Regions from separate parts of the Shewanella sp. M16 genome, predicted to be linked through region 2. Evidence: riboswitches for the same ligand, from Rfam matches in the RefSeq annotation. Region 2 holds a riboswitch; the other holds the start of a gene.
The links. A riboswitch is a leader RNA that binds a small molecule or an ion and turns the genes downstream of it on or off. The one in region 2 is predicted to bind cobalamin.
Positions count from the first base shown of each region.

Region 1 (4,953 bases), on a different contig from region 2:
GATAATAAAGGTTTAGCCTGCAAAAATTCTAACATTCGCAGATGACCTTGCTCATCGGATTGATGGGCAAAAATCAAATAATCACGCACATTGGGGGCGATTTGCACCGCGACTAATGCCGCCGCTGTCGCGATAAAACCGTCCACGACCACCAGCATTTTACGTTCGGCGGCGGCTAACATAGCCCCCGTCATCTGCACAATTTCAAAACCTCCTAGGCAAGCTAACACTGACTTAGGCCCAGTTAAGGCGCTTTGATGCAGCAATAACGCGAGCTCAATCAGCATCAATTTACGTTCTAAGGTTTCGCTATTAATGCCAGTACCACGGCCAACGCAATCAATCACATCCAGCTGCATAATCGCCGCCATAATGGCCGCAGCAGAGGAGGTATTGCCTATGCCCATTTCGCCAAAGGCGACTAAGTTACAACCCGCTTGATGGTGACGCTCAATCAAATCGCGCGCCATAGCAAAGCCTTTATCGACGGTTTCAAGCGTCATCGCGGGCTCTAAATGGATTGCACCCGTTCCAGCGCCAAGACGTTGATCGATAATACCTTCAACCCCTTCAACTGGCGTTAACATACCGCAATCGATCACTTCGAGCTTAAAGCCCACCTGCCGACAAAAAACGTTAATCGCGGCGCCGCCATGGGCAAAGTTTTGCACCATTTGGTAAGTCACTTCGCTAGGGGCAATCGACACGCCTTCTGCGGCAATGCCATGATCCCCCGCAAACACTAACATGGTTGGATGGACTATTTTGAGCACATCCGTTTGTGGCTGCTCCGTTTGTTGCAAATCAGTCGCTTGCACGCGGGCAATCTGCAAGGCTAAGGATTCGAGCTGACCTAAAGCGCCGGGCGGCTTAGTCTTAAGATCAATTTTCTGCAGAATCACCAGATCCTGCGCTTTACTCACAGGGCTTATTTGAAAAGACACGGCTGACTGAGACATCCACACTCCACTTTGTAATCTACATTAAATAACCACAACGCATCCCGCGTCTATGACGAACATGTCCAATTGTGCATTTCCAATCGCGGGTGGGATATCAACAGAAATACTGATTATCCCGCCAGCCTGCGCTTACGACATGACTCTAGGATGACGACTTAACTCTGGGTTTACGTCCTGACTAGGTGCCTACGGCATGACCTTGTATTTACGGCATGACTCTACGCTTACGCAAAATCAGCAAAAAGAACATACTACCTATGGCGGCCGTGATAATGCCCACGGGCAACTCTTGATTACCCAATAAACAGCGCGCTAATACATCAATCCACACCATAAATAAGCCGCCCACCAGCGCCGTTAATAAAATCGGCTGACGACCGGGAAACAGCATGCGTACTGTATGGGGGATCATTAACCCGACAAAACCGATACCGCCACAGGTAGCCACCAAAATAGCGGTAATCAAGGAGCAGAGCAGCAACATATTGAGCCGCAACTTAGGCACATTCACCCCTAAGGTATGCGCCGTTTCATCCCCCGCCTGCAACGCCATGATCTGCCGTTTCATGCCTAAAATAATGAATAAACTCGCACCAATCACCAGTGTCGGCAGTACTAACAAGGACCAACTGGCCTTTGCAAAACTGCCTAAACTCCAAAACAGCACAGAGGCTGTCGCCTGCGGACTGGCGAAATACAGCAGCAGACTCGTTAATGCGCCGAACATAAAGGAGGTCGCCACACCAGAGAGCAGCATGCGCTCCACTTGGCTATTGAGCCCTAAGCCTGACAAAGCAAGCACTATCAACACCGACAAACTCGCGCCAATAAAAGCGCCCAAGGGCAAGCTAAACCAAAGTAATCCAGACAAGGCACCCGAACCGCTAAAAAGCCCAGAATGTGCCGTCATACCCGCATTATCAAAAAATCCAGAGCCAGTGAATAAGGTCAACATCACCACAGCGCCAAAGGACGCGCCTGAGCTAATGCCAAACAAATAGGGATCGGCGAGCGGATTACGAGTCACGGTTTGCAACACACTGCCCGCCAGTGACAAACCCGCACCCGCCACAAAAGCCAGTAAAATGCGCGGTAGCCTGAGCTCCATCACAATGCGCTCAGTCATGCCATTGGCTTGAGTGAGGTTCGTCGCCTTATTGATAAACACTTGAATAACATCCGTAAAACTGATGTTCGCCGCACCAAAACTCGTCGCGGCAATAGGCGTTATCAAAGTGATGATACCTAATACGAGCAGCATCAGTTGTTGTCTCGTCAACGGTGTCACGATACGCCCCAAATATGAGATGAAATATTGTTTACTCCCCTGAGTCATCCGCCCTCGCCTCGCTCGTTCAGGCCATGATCTACATGGTGGTAACCATAAAAATAGCTGATTAAGGGCTTTTTATGCTGTGGATGGGGCGATACCTGAGCACACACGCCAAACACATCACCAATTCGCGCCTCGGTTAATACTTCGGTTGGCGTCCCCATAGCGCTGACTTCCCCGTTATGGATCAACAACAAACTGTCGCACAGGGCACTGGCTAAATTAAGATCATGAATAGAGGCAATCACGCTGATACCAAGACTACGCACCAATTCGAGGATTTGAATTTGATAGCGCACATCGAGGTGATTCGTTGGCTCATCGAGGATTAAAAGCTGCGGCTGCTGCACTATGGCACGGGCAATCAAAGCGCGTTGCTTTTCACCGCCGGATAAGTGCTCATATTGTTGGTGCATCTTATGGCTCAAGCCAACTTTCTCTAAAGCCTTTGCAATACGCTCAATATCACAGCTCGAATTGGTATCGAACATGCCCTTGTGGGGCGTTAAGCCCATGCTGACCAATTGCTCTGTGGTGAGGTCAAAATAGTGCGGTGTATCCTGCTGCACTACGGCAACGCGACAGGCAAACGCCTTGGGCGACAAGCGCTCAATATCTTGATCAAAAAGGGTAATTTTGCCCTGAGTCGGGCGAACAAACCGATACAAACAGCGCAACAAGCTAGACTTGCCCGCACCGTTAGGGCCAATCAGCCCCAGCATCTGCCCCGTTGGCAGCGTAAAGTTAATATCGGAAAGTATGGTTTTGCCATCGATACACCAGCTCAAATGACTCACATTGAGCGCGACTGACGGGCCCAATGATGGGTTAGTGTCACTGTCATTCACGGGGCTGTTAGTTTGGATTGCGGAAAGTTTCACCTAAGCGGCGCTCCTATCGAGTCCAAACCTGTATAAAAAAGGTTGTGCATATTGTCATCTGCTCCCTCGAGTCACCCGCTCGAGAACTAAGGCTGCACGCAGCGATAACAGAAATAGGCAGGTCTCCTGACTTGTAGAAAAGAAGGAGCTAGGCTCTAGAATCTAGGCGCTTCTTTAAACTACTCACAGTTGCGGGCACAGTTCGGGCTGACTGACGAGCAGCTCCCCGATTCCCTATTATGTTTGGGTTGATATGCTCTTTGTTAACAACGCCACTGTGAATTAAAACAACGGAGCGATTCGAACAAAGAGAGTCTATTCCCAACACCTATTTCTGCGACGTTATCACTCATTGCGCATGTAATACGCTATCTCGTTCAAACGTCAGGGAAAAGCATTATCCTACATCTATCCCATTAGGCAATGCTGTTTAAATCAGAATATTTTCATGTCAGCTTATTCTCGCCAAACAATCACGCCTACACCATATCGCCTAGGTCGTGAAATAAGGCCTCAACACCTGCGCCCACTCGGCCAATCTAAACGCCAATAGCAGGCACCCTGTTCATCTTGCAGCACATTAATAGTCACCACGGCCGCCACGGGTAAATCGAGTTGACTATAAAACCCCACCGCCCGTTCAACCCCTAGGGCACGCGCCATTAAGTGACGGATCACCCCGCCGTGGCTCACGACCCACACTTGAGTGGCTGGCATATTGTCAGCGTTTTCATTAACGGTACTGTTTTCATTACCCATTTTATGTGAGTCAAGGGTCAATCGTTCAAACTCAGCGGCGAGTATCTGGTCAATCGTCCCATTCACCCGCGACTCAAAACTTGCCATAGTTTCACCATTGGGTGGCGGAGTTTGCCAAGGGTCTTGCCAATACGCCGCTAAGTGTTCGCCCTCTTGTTGATACAGTTCATCGAGCCGACAACCATCCCAATCACCAAAATCAATTTCCTGTAAACCCGACAAACACTGTGCCTGCAATGGCCTTGACTCAGATATCCGTGCCGCCGTCGAGTGCAGCTCGGCGGCAAAAGCGTGGGCAAAATCGGCGCAGCGGCGTGAAGTCGAGCTGTAAATCGCACTGCACACGCTGGCCTGTGACTCAACTGCTGCCGACATTTGTTGCCAACCCTTTTTGCTTAAAGGCACATCCACACGACCCCGCAAAATAGCGCCGCCTTCACACTCACCGTGGCGTAACAATAACAATCGAACTTGTTTCATATATGCCTTTTTAGTTAGGGACTAGATGCTAGGAACTCAAGCCAAGGGCCTAAATTCTCGATTCTCGCTCCTAATGCCTTTGACTTTCATCTTGCCCTGACAATCATAAGTCGCGTATTATGGACGTCTATACGTTTAAATGTCCAAAACAAATTTTTAAGAACAAGTATTAAAAAAATGTCGGCTGACGACAATAAAATGCACTTAGCATAACAATGGCCGATTTTTGGACTTAACTTAGCTGTATTTAAGGTAATTATTTATGACGATACCCTCTACCAAAGCCGGCCAGATATTGGCAGACATACGCAAACAGCTTGCAGAGCGCATTCTGATCTTAGACGGTGCCATGGGCACTATGATCCAAGGCTACAAGCTGGAAGAAGAGGACTATCGCGGCGAACGCTTTAAAAATTGGCACACAGATGTCAAAGGTAACAACGACCTCTTGGTGTTGTCACAGCCTCACATCATCAAACAAATTCACACCGACTACTTAAACGCCGGTGCAGACATCATTGAAACCAACACCTTTAAC
Region 1 covers NZ_JAGTUL010000001.1:251,628-256,580, forward strand. Annotated here, with positions in the region: gene cobT (nicotinate-nucleotide--dimethylbenzimidazole phosphoribosyltransferase) at 1-959, opposite strand, end outside; gene KFE26_RS01150 (iron ABC transporter permease) at 1,168-2,298, opposite strand; gene KFE26_RS01155 (ABC transporter ATP-binding protein) at 2,295-3,176, opposite strand; cobalamin riboswitch at 3,275-3,468, opposite strand; gene KFE26_RS01160 (histidine phosphatase family protein) at 3,690-4,415, opposite strand; gene metH (methionine synthase) at 4,678-4,953, shown strand, end outside.
Region 1: linked by a shared signal. The riboswitch ahead of KFE26_RS01155 (ABC transporter ATP-binding protein) and the one ahead of KFE26_RS03855 (TonB-dependent receptor) in region 2 are both predicted to bind cobalamin.

Region 2 (4,953 bases):
AAATGCTCAGCAAAATCCATGCTGACATAACCGCGTCCCGTGTGTTTTGCCACCCAAGACAGCTCTTTGCCATCGTTAGCACCATCGGTAAATTCGGCGTCGGTATAGTTATATTCCAGCCCTAACTGCAGCGCTTTAGTGATCTGCCAATCCCAATCGGCACCCGCGCCATAACGACGAGAAGCGTCGGCATTGACGTTTGCACCGTTGAAATTTCCACCTATGGGTTTAACTGCACTCGAGTCATAAACAATTTCATCCTCTAAATCGAGACGATATAGGCTGACTCGTAGGGTTTGACTAGCGACAGCCCAATCCCAACCCGCCTCATAGGAACGGCCTGTTTGCGGCTTTAAGCCAAATACGCCCGGCGATGTATAAGCTTGCTCATCCACTTTGGCAAAACGGAAGTTATCATCAGCGCGCACATAGAGTCTGTGCTCCGCAGTTGGGCGGTAATTTAAACCCAGTTCGAATACGTGGGCATTTTCGTCTAAATCCATGCCATTAGGATAGACATTGCCATCGACTAACTCGTCGGTCACACGCGCATAACGGCCACCCACAACGTAACTTAAAGTATGGCTTAAAGGCACTGTAGCTTGTAGATAGGCGCTTTGCATTTGCTGCACATTACTGCGCGCCATAGTGTCAAAATCAGCCTTACCACGGCTGATATCTAAGCCAGTCACTAGGTTTAGCTCGCCTTGACGCGTACTGTAATTCGCTAACGCTTTAGGGCTAAACATTAACAGTGAGCGTGTGTTATGGCTGTTCGCCCCCCAATTAAGAGAAGACACTAAGGTATCGCTGTAATCTAAATCCGCCGCCAGCGCCCAGTTTTGATTAAGCTGATGCTGGTAACCCGTTCGCGCCGCAGTGGTCATCTCGTGGGCATACTCTACCTTATTTGATGAAGCACGGGGATCGTCTTTAAATTGCTTTTCAGTAAGCGAGCCCGGATTTTCACGATCGTTATCGTAGTAGCTGGTTTCAACAAAGAACGAGTCTGTGGCTGTTTTATATTGAATGCGGCCAAGAATAGAGCCGGTTTCGTTGGCATTATGCTGGCGATAGTTGTCACCTTGGTTGTAACTACCGGTGAAAAAGTAACGCCAATCTTTGTTGATCGCGCCAGACACATCACCACGACCTTCATAGGTATCAAAGCTACCACCAGATAACTGCACGCTGCCGCCAGTATTTTCAGGGGACTTAGTGACAATATTAATCACCCCGCCCACGGCTTGATCGCCATAAAGTACACCTGCACTACCCGATAAAATTTCAATACGATCCACTTGATTAAGCGGAATGGCATTAAGGCTAGGTGCGGCGATATCGATATTATTGAGACGACGACCATCAAGTAAAATCAGCGTGTTATTAACGGCAGTGCTGGCGCTAAAACCGCGCATCGCAAAGCTAGTTCCAATATTGTTATCCGAAATTTGAATACCGCTTTGACCACGTAAGACGTCGGTCAAATTAGTCGCGCCGCTCATTTCAATCGCAGCGGCATCAATCACATTCACATTGGCGGCAATATTTAACGGGGTCTTATCAGAGCGGCCGATCACGACAAGATGCTCGTCGACTTTAGCTGTGCTGGTATCGTCAGCCGCCATAACGGGCGCGATAATTGAAAAACTGCAAAGGCTGCCGATCAGCAGCGCGATTTTTGTTGGATTTGTTCCCATTTTACCTTTAACTCCTGCAAGGAAAACGGGGCATTGACGCCACGATACCGTTAATTCAGTCGTAAATACTGACGGTGATTATCGCATTTTGAGATCTGCCCACCGAAATCTCAAAAACACCTTTAGGGCCGGTCTCCGGACTTAGGCTATGTTAATCCATTAAAAGTTAGATTAACGCGAGACTGACCTTTCACATTCTGACTTTCGGGTTCAGTCTTGAACACACCAATCAAACGCGGTCTTCTCTCACCTTTTACCGTTGCGGGGGCAGTGCCAGAATTTCACTGGCTTCCCGATTATCTCACGACACTATCATCGCAAGCACCACAGAAGGTTGACTCAAAATTAGGTTCAAAGGGCGTACAACCTGTTAACGCCCAACAAGGCTCAGGGCATATCAGACCTGAGCGCGCGCATTATAGACGTCTATACGGATGAAAGTCCATTAATCTCAGATTAGCGAGAAAACTCACATGAGCTAGAAAACGCCATCCCAGTTTTTTGCCGCAGGTTTTGGTCTATCTTTGCTCAAAATCGCCTGACGCTGCTCAGGGGTTTCACATTGGGCAACGGGGGTAAAATCCAGCGGTTTAATCACTAACGAGTCAGCAGGTTGCACTGGCGACTTGTCGAACATGGGCAAATTCATCGACCAAGAGACCATCTCCCCCTTTTCGCTGATGCCAACATAACCGTCATTTGCGCCATCTAACCAAGTAAGGCGCGGAATACGTGCAATCAACTTCTCCACATTTTCACGGTTGGCGCGATAACCAACAGGCACCACTTTGCCATCGGGACGCGTAAACAGAAAGGAGGCAGGCCCTTGGGTAATGATGCTGCCTTCCTGCCAATATTTATCAAGAATCTCTTGGGCATAGTGAAACCCAAACATATGAGCGTAATCAGTATCGTCGGCCACTATTTGCGGCACGGCCTTATCCCGCAGTAATAAAAAGCCTGAGCCAATGCTAATAATCTCTTTTACCCCTGTGATATCGGTTTTTTTAATCCAATCGACACCACAGTTAATCCCATCGCCCCAAAAATGCGCATCCCCCGTAGGACTTAAAATCGCAAAGGCACAATTGTTTGCCGTCATACTCGCCACATCCTTTAAGGCGCTGCGGATCGAGTAAGCATCACTGCGCCAACCCCAACTCACCACAGTGCCGTCCTTTTTCAAGGCGGCATAGGTGTGTTGAAAATATTCGATCTTCGCCACATCCGTAAGCTGCGGGAGTAACTTTTTCATGTTGGTCGACTCTTCAACCTGCCCCCAAATCACCGCGCTACCTTCTTTTTTGAGGGCGACAAAACTGCGTCCTCTGGCAAAGATATCGACAACATCAACTAATTGATCCTGCACATGTAAGCTATTGCCGCCGTAGGGGCCATAACCCCAAGTATGCACCTTGCCATTGGCATCAAGGGCGGCAATGGCCTCTTGATTGGCGAACAACTTGGTAATATTGGTCATGCGGTTTTGTAGGGCTTTGTCGAGGCTATATTTCCCCGCATTGCCCCAGTACACCACAGTGCCATCTTGACGTAGCGCGGCAAACCCGTCCTTAACTGGGACGATTTGCTTAACTCGCTTAAGCTGCTCCGTCACCTCGCGGCTATCACCGCCAGCATAACTGTCACCCCAAATGATCACCTCACCGGATTTTGTTAACGCCGCAAAGGCCGAACTGTTGGTGACCACAGTCTCGACTGCGGGTAAATCACAAGGAATATGGCGATACTGTGGACTCGGATTTTCCTTAAATTGGATGAGTTTACCGTTATCAAACTGTAGCAATGACTCGTTATTACTTTCCACAACGGCCATAGGTTGAGGATCGCTACAGCCAGAGATCTGCATGGCAACCATGCCCACGAGTAAAACCTTAGGCCAAGTGATTCGATGAGTGAGCATTACTTATTTCCTTATATTTGCTTGGAGATGTCATTCAATGTTGTGCAGCGGACAGAGCGAGAATGGATTGACCTAACATCGCCTAATGTCAAAAATGGGCAGAATTCTAGCAGCTTGTTGATAAAAAGACGAAAATGCTCACAGTTTACTCTGCAAGTCCCCTACACAGGCTAGCGCCTAACTGATGGCATGCTATTCTAAGCCCCCATCACCGCTGTTTAAAGGAGTAACAGTATGACTCGCCCTATTATTCTGGATTGCGATCCCGGCCATGACGACGCCATTGCGCTCATTTTAGCTCTCGCCCATCCAGAGCTGGTTCCACTGGCCGTCACCACTAGTGCCGGCAACCAAACGCCGGATAAAACGCTCAATAATGCCCTGCGGATCTTAACCTTATTAAATCGCAGTGATATTCCTGTCGCTGGCGGCGCCGCCAAGCCATTAGCCCGCGAATTAATCATTGCCGACAATGTCCATGGTGAAACCGGACTCGACGGCCCTGCATTGCCTAATCCAAGTTTTAGTCCTCAAGCCATTACCGCAGTTGAATTAATGGCGCAGCAAATTCGCCAAAGTCATCAGCCAGTAACCTTAATTCCCACAGGGCCGCTGACTAACATCGCCCTTTTACTGGCGAGTCATAGCGAATTACACGCCAAGATCGAACGCATAGTGCTAATGGGCGGTGCAGCCGGTGTCGGTAATTGGACCCCAGCCGCCGAGTTTAATATTTTTGTCGACCCCGAAGCCGCCGATATTGTCTTTAAATCCGGTATTCCCATCACTATGTGTGGGCTCGATGTGACTCATCAGGCACAAATCATGGATGAAGACATAGAACGCATTCGCGCGATTCAAAATCCAATTGCTCAGTGCGTCGCCGAATTATTGGATTTCTTTATGATTTACCACAGAGATCCTAAATGGGGCTTTATTGGTGCGCCATTGCACGACCCCTGCACTATCGCTTGGTTGCTTAAACCTGAGCTATTTGAGGCGCAAGATTGCTGGGTAAGTATTGAAACCCAAAGTGAGTTGACCTTAGGCATGACAGTGGTCGATCGCTATCAGCTAACAGGTAAAGCCGCCAATGCGACTGTGCTGTTTGGGATCGATAGGCAAGGCTTTGTCGATTTACTGGTAGACAGTTTACGCGTCTATGATGCAACTTATCTCAATCGCAGATAAAAATGACAGTGAGTCTTCTATGAGCCAGATACTCGTTATCGGCAGTGCAAATGCCGATCATGTGATGAAATTTGAGTACCTGCCCGCTGCAGGGCAAACCTTAATGAGCCGAGATTATCGCCTCGAACAGGGCGGTAAAGG
Region 2 covers NZ_JAGTUL010000004.1:58,262-63,214, reverse strand. Annotated here, with positions in the region: gene KFE26_RS03855 (TonB-dependent receptor) at 1-1,700, opposite strand, end outside; cobalamin riboswitch at 1,809-2,044, opposite strand; gene KFE26_RS03850 (hypothetical protein) at 2,179-3,621, opposite strand; gene rihA (pyrimidine-specific ribonucleoside hydrolase RihA) at 3,856-4,812, shown strand; gene rbsK (ribokinase) at 4,832-4,953, shown strand, end outside.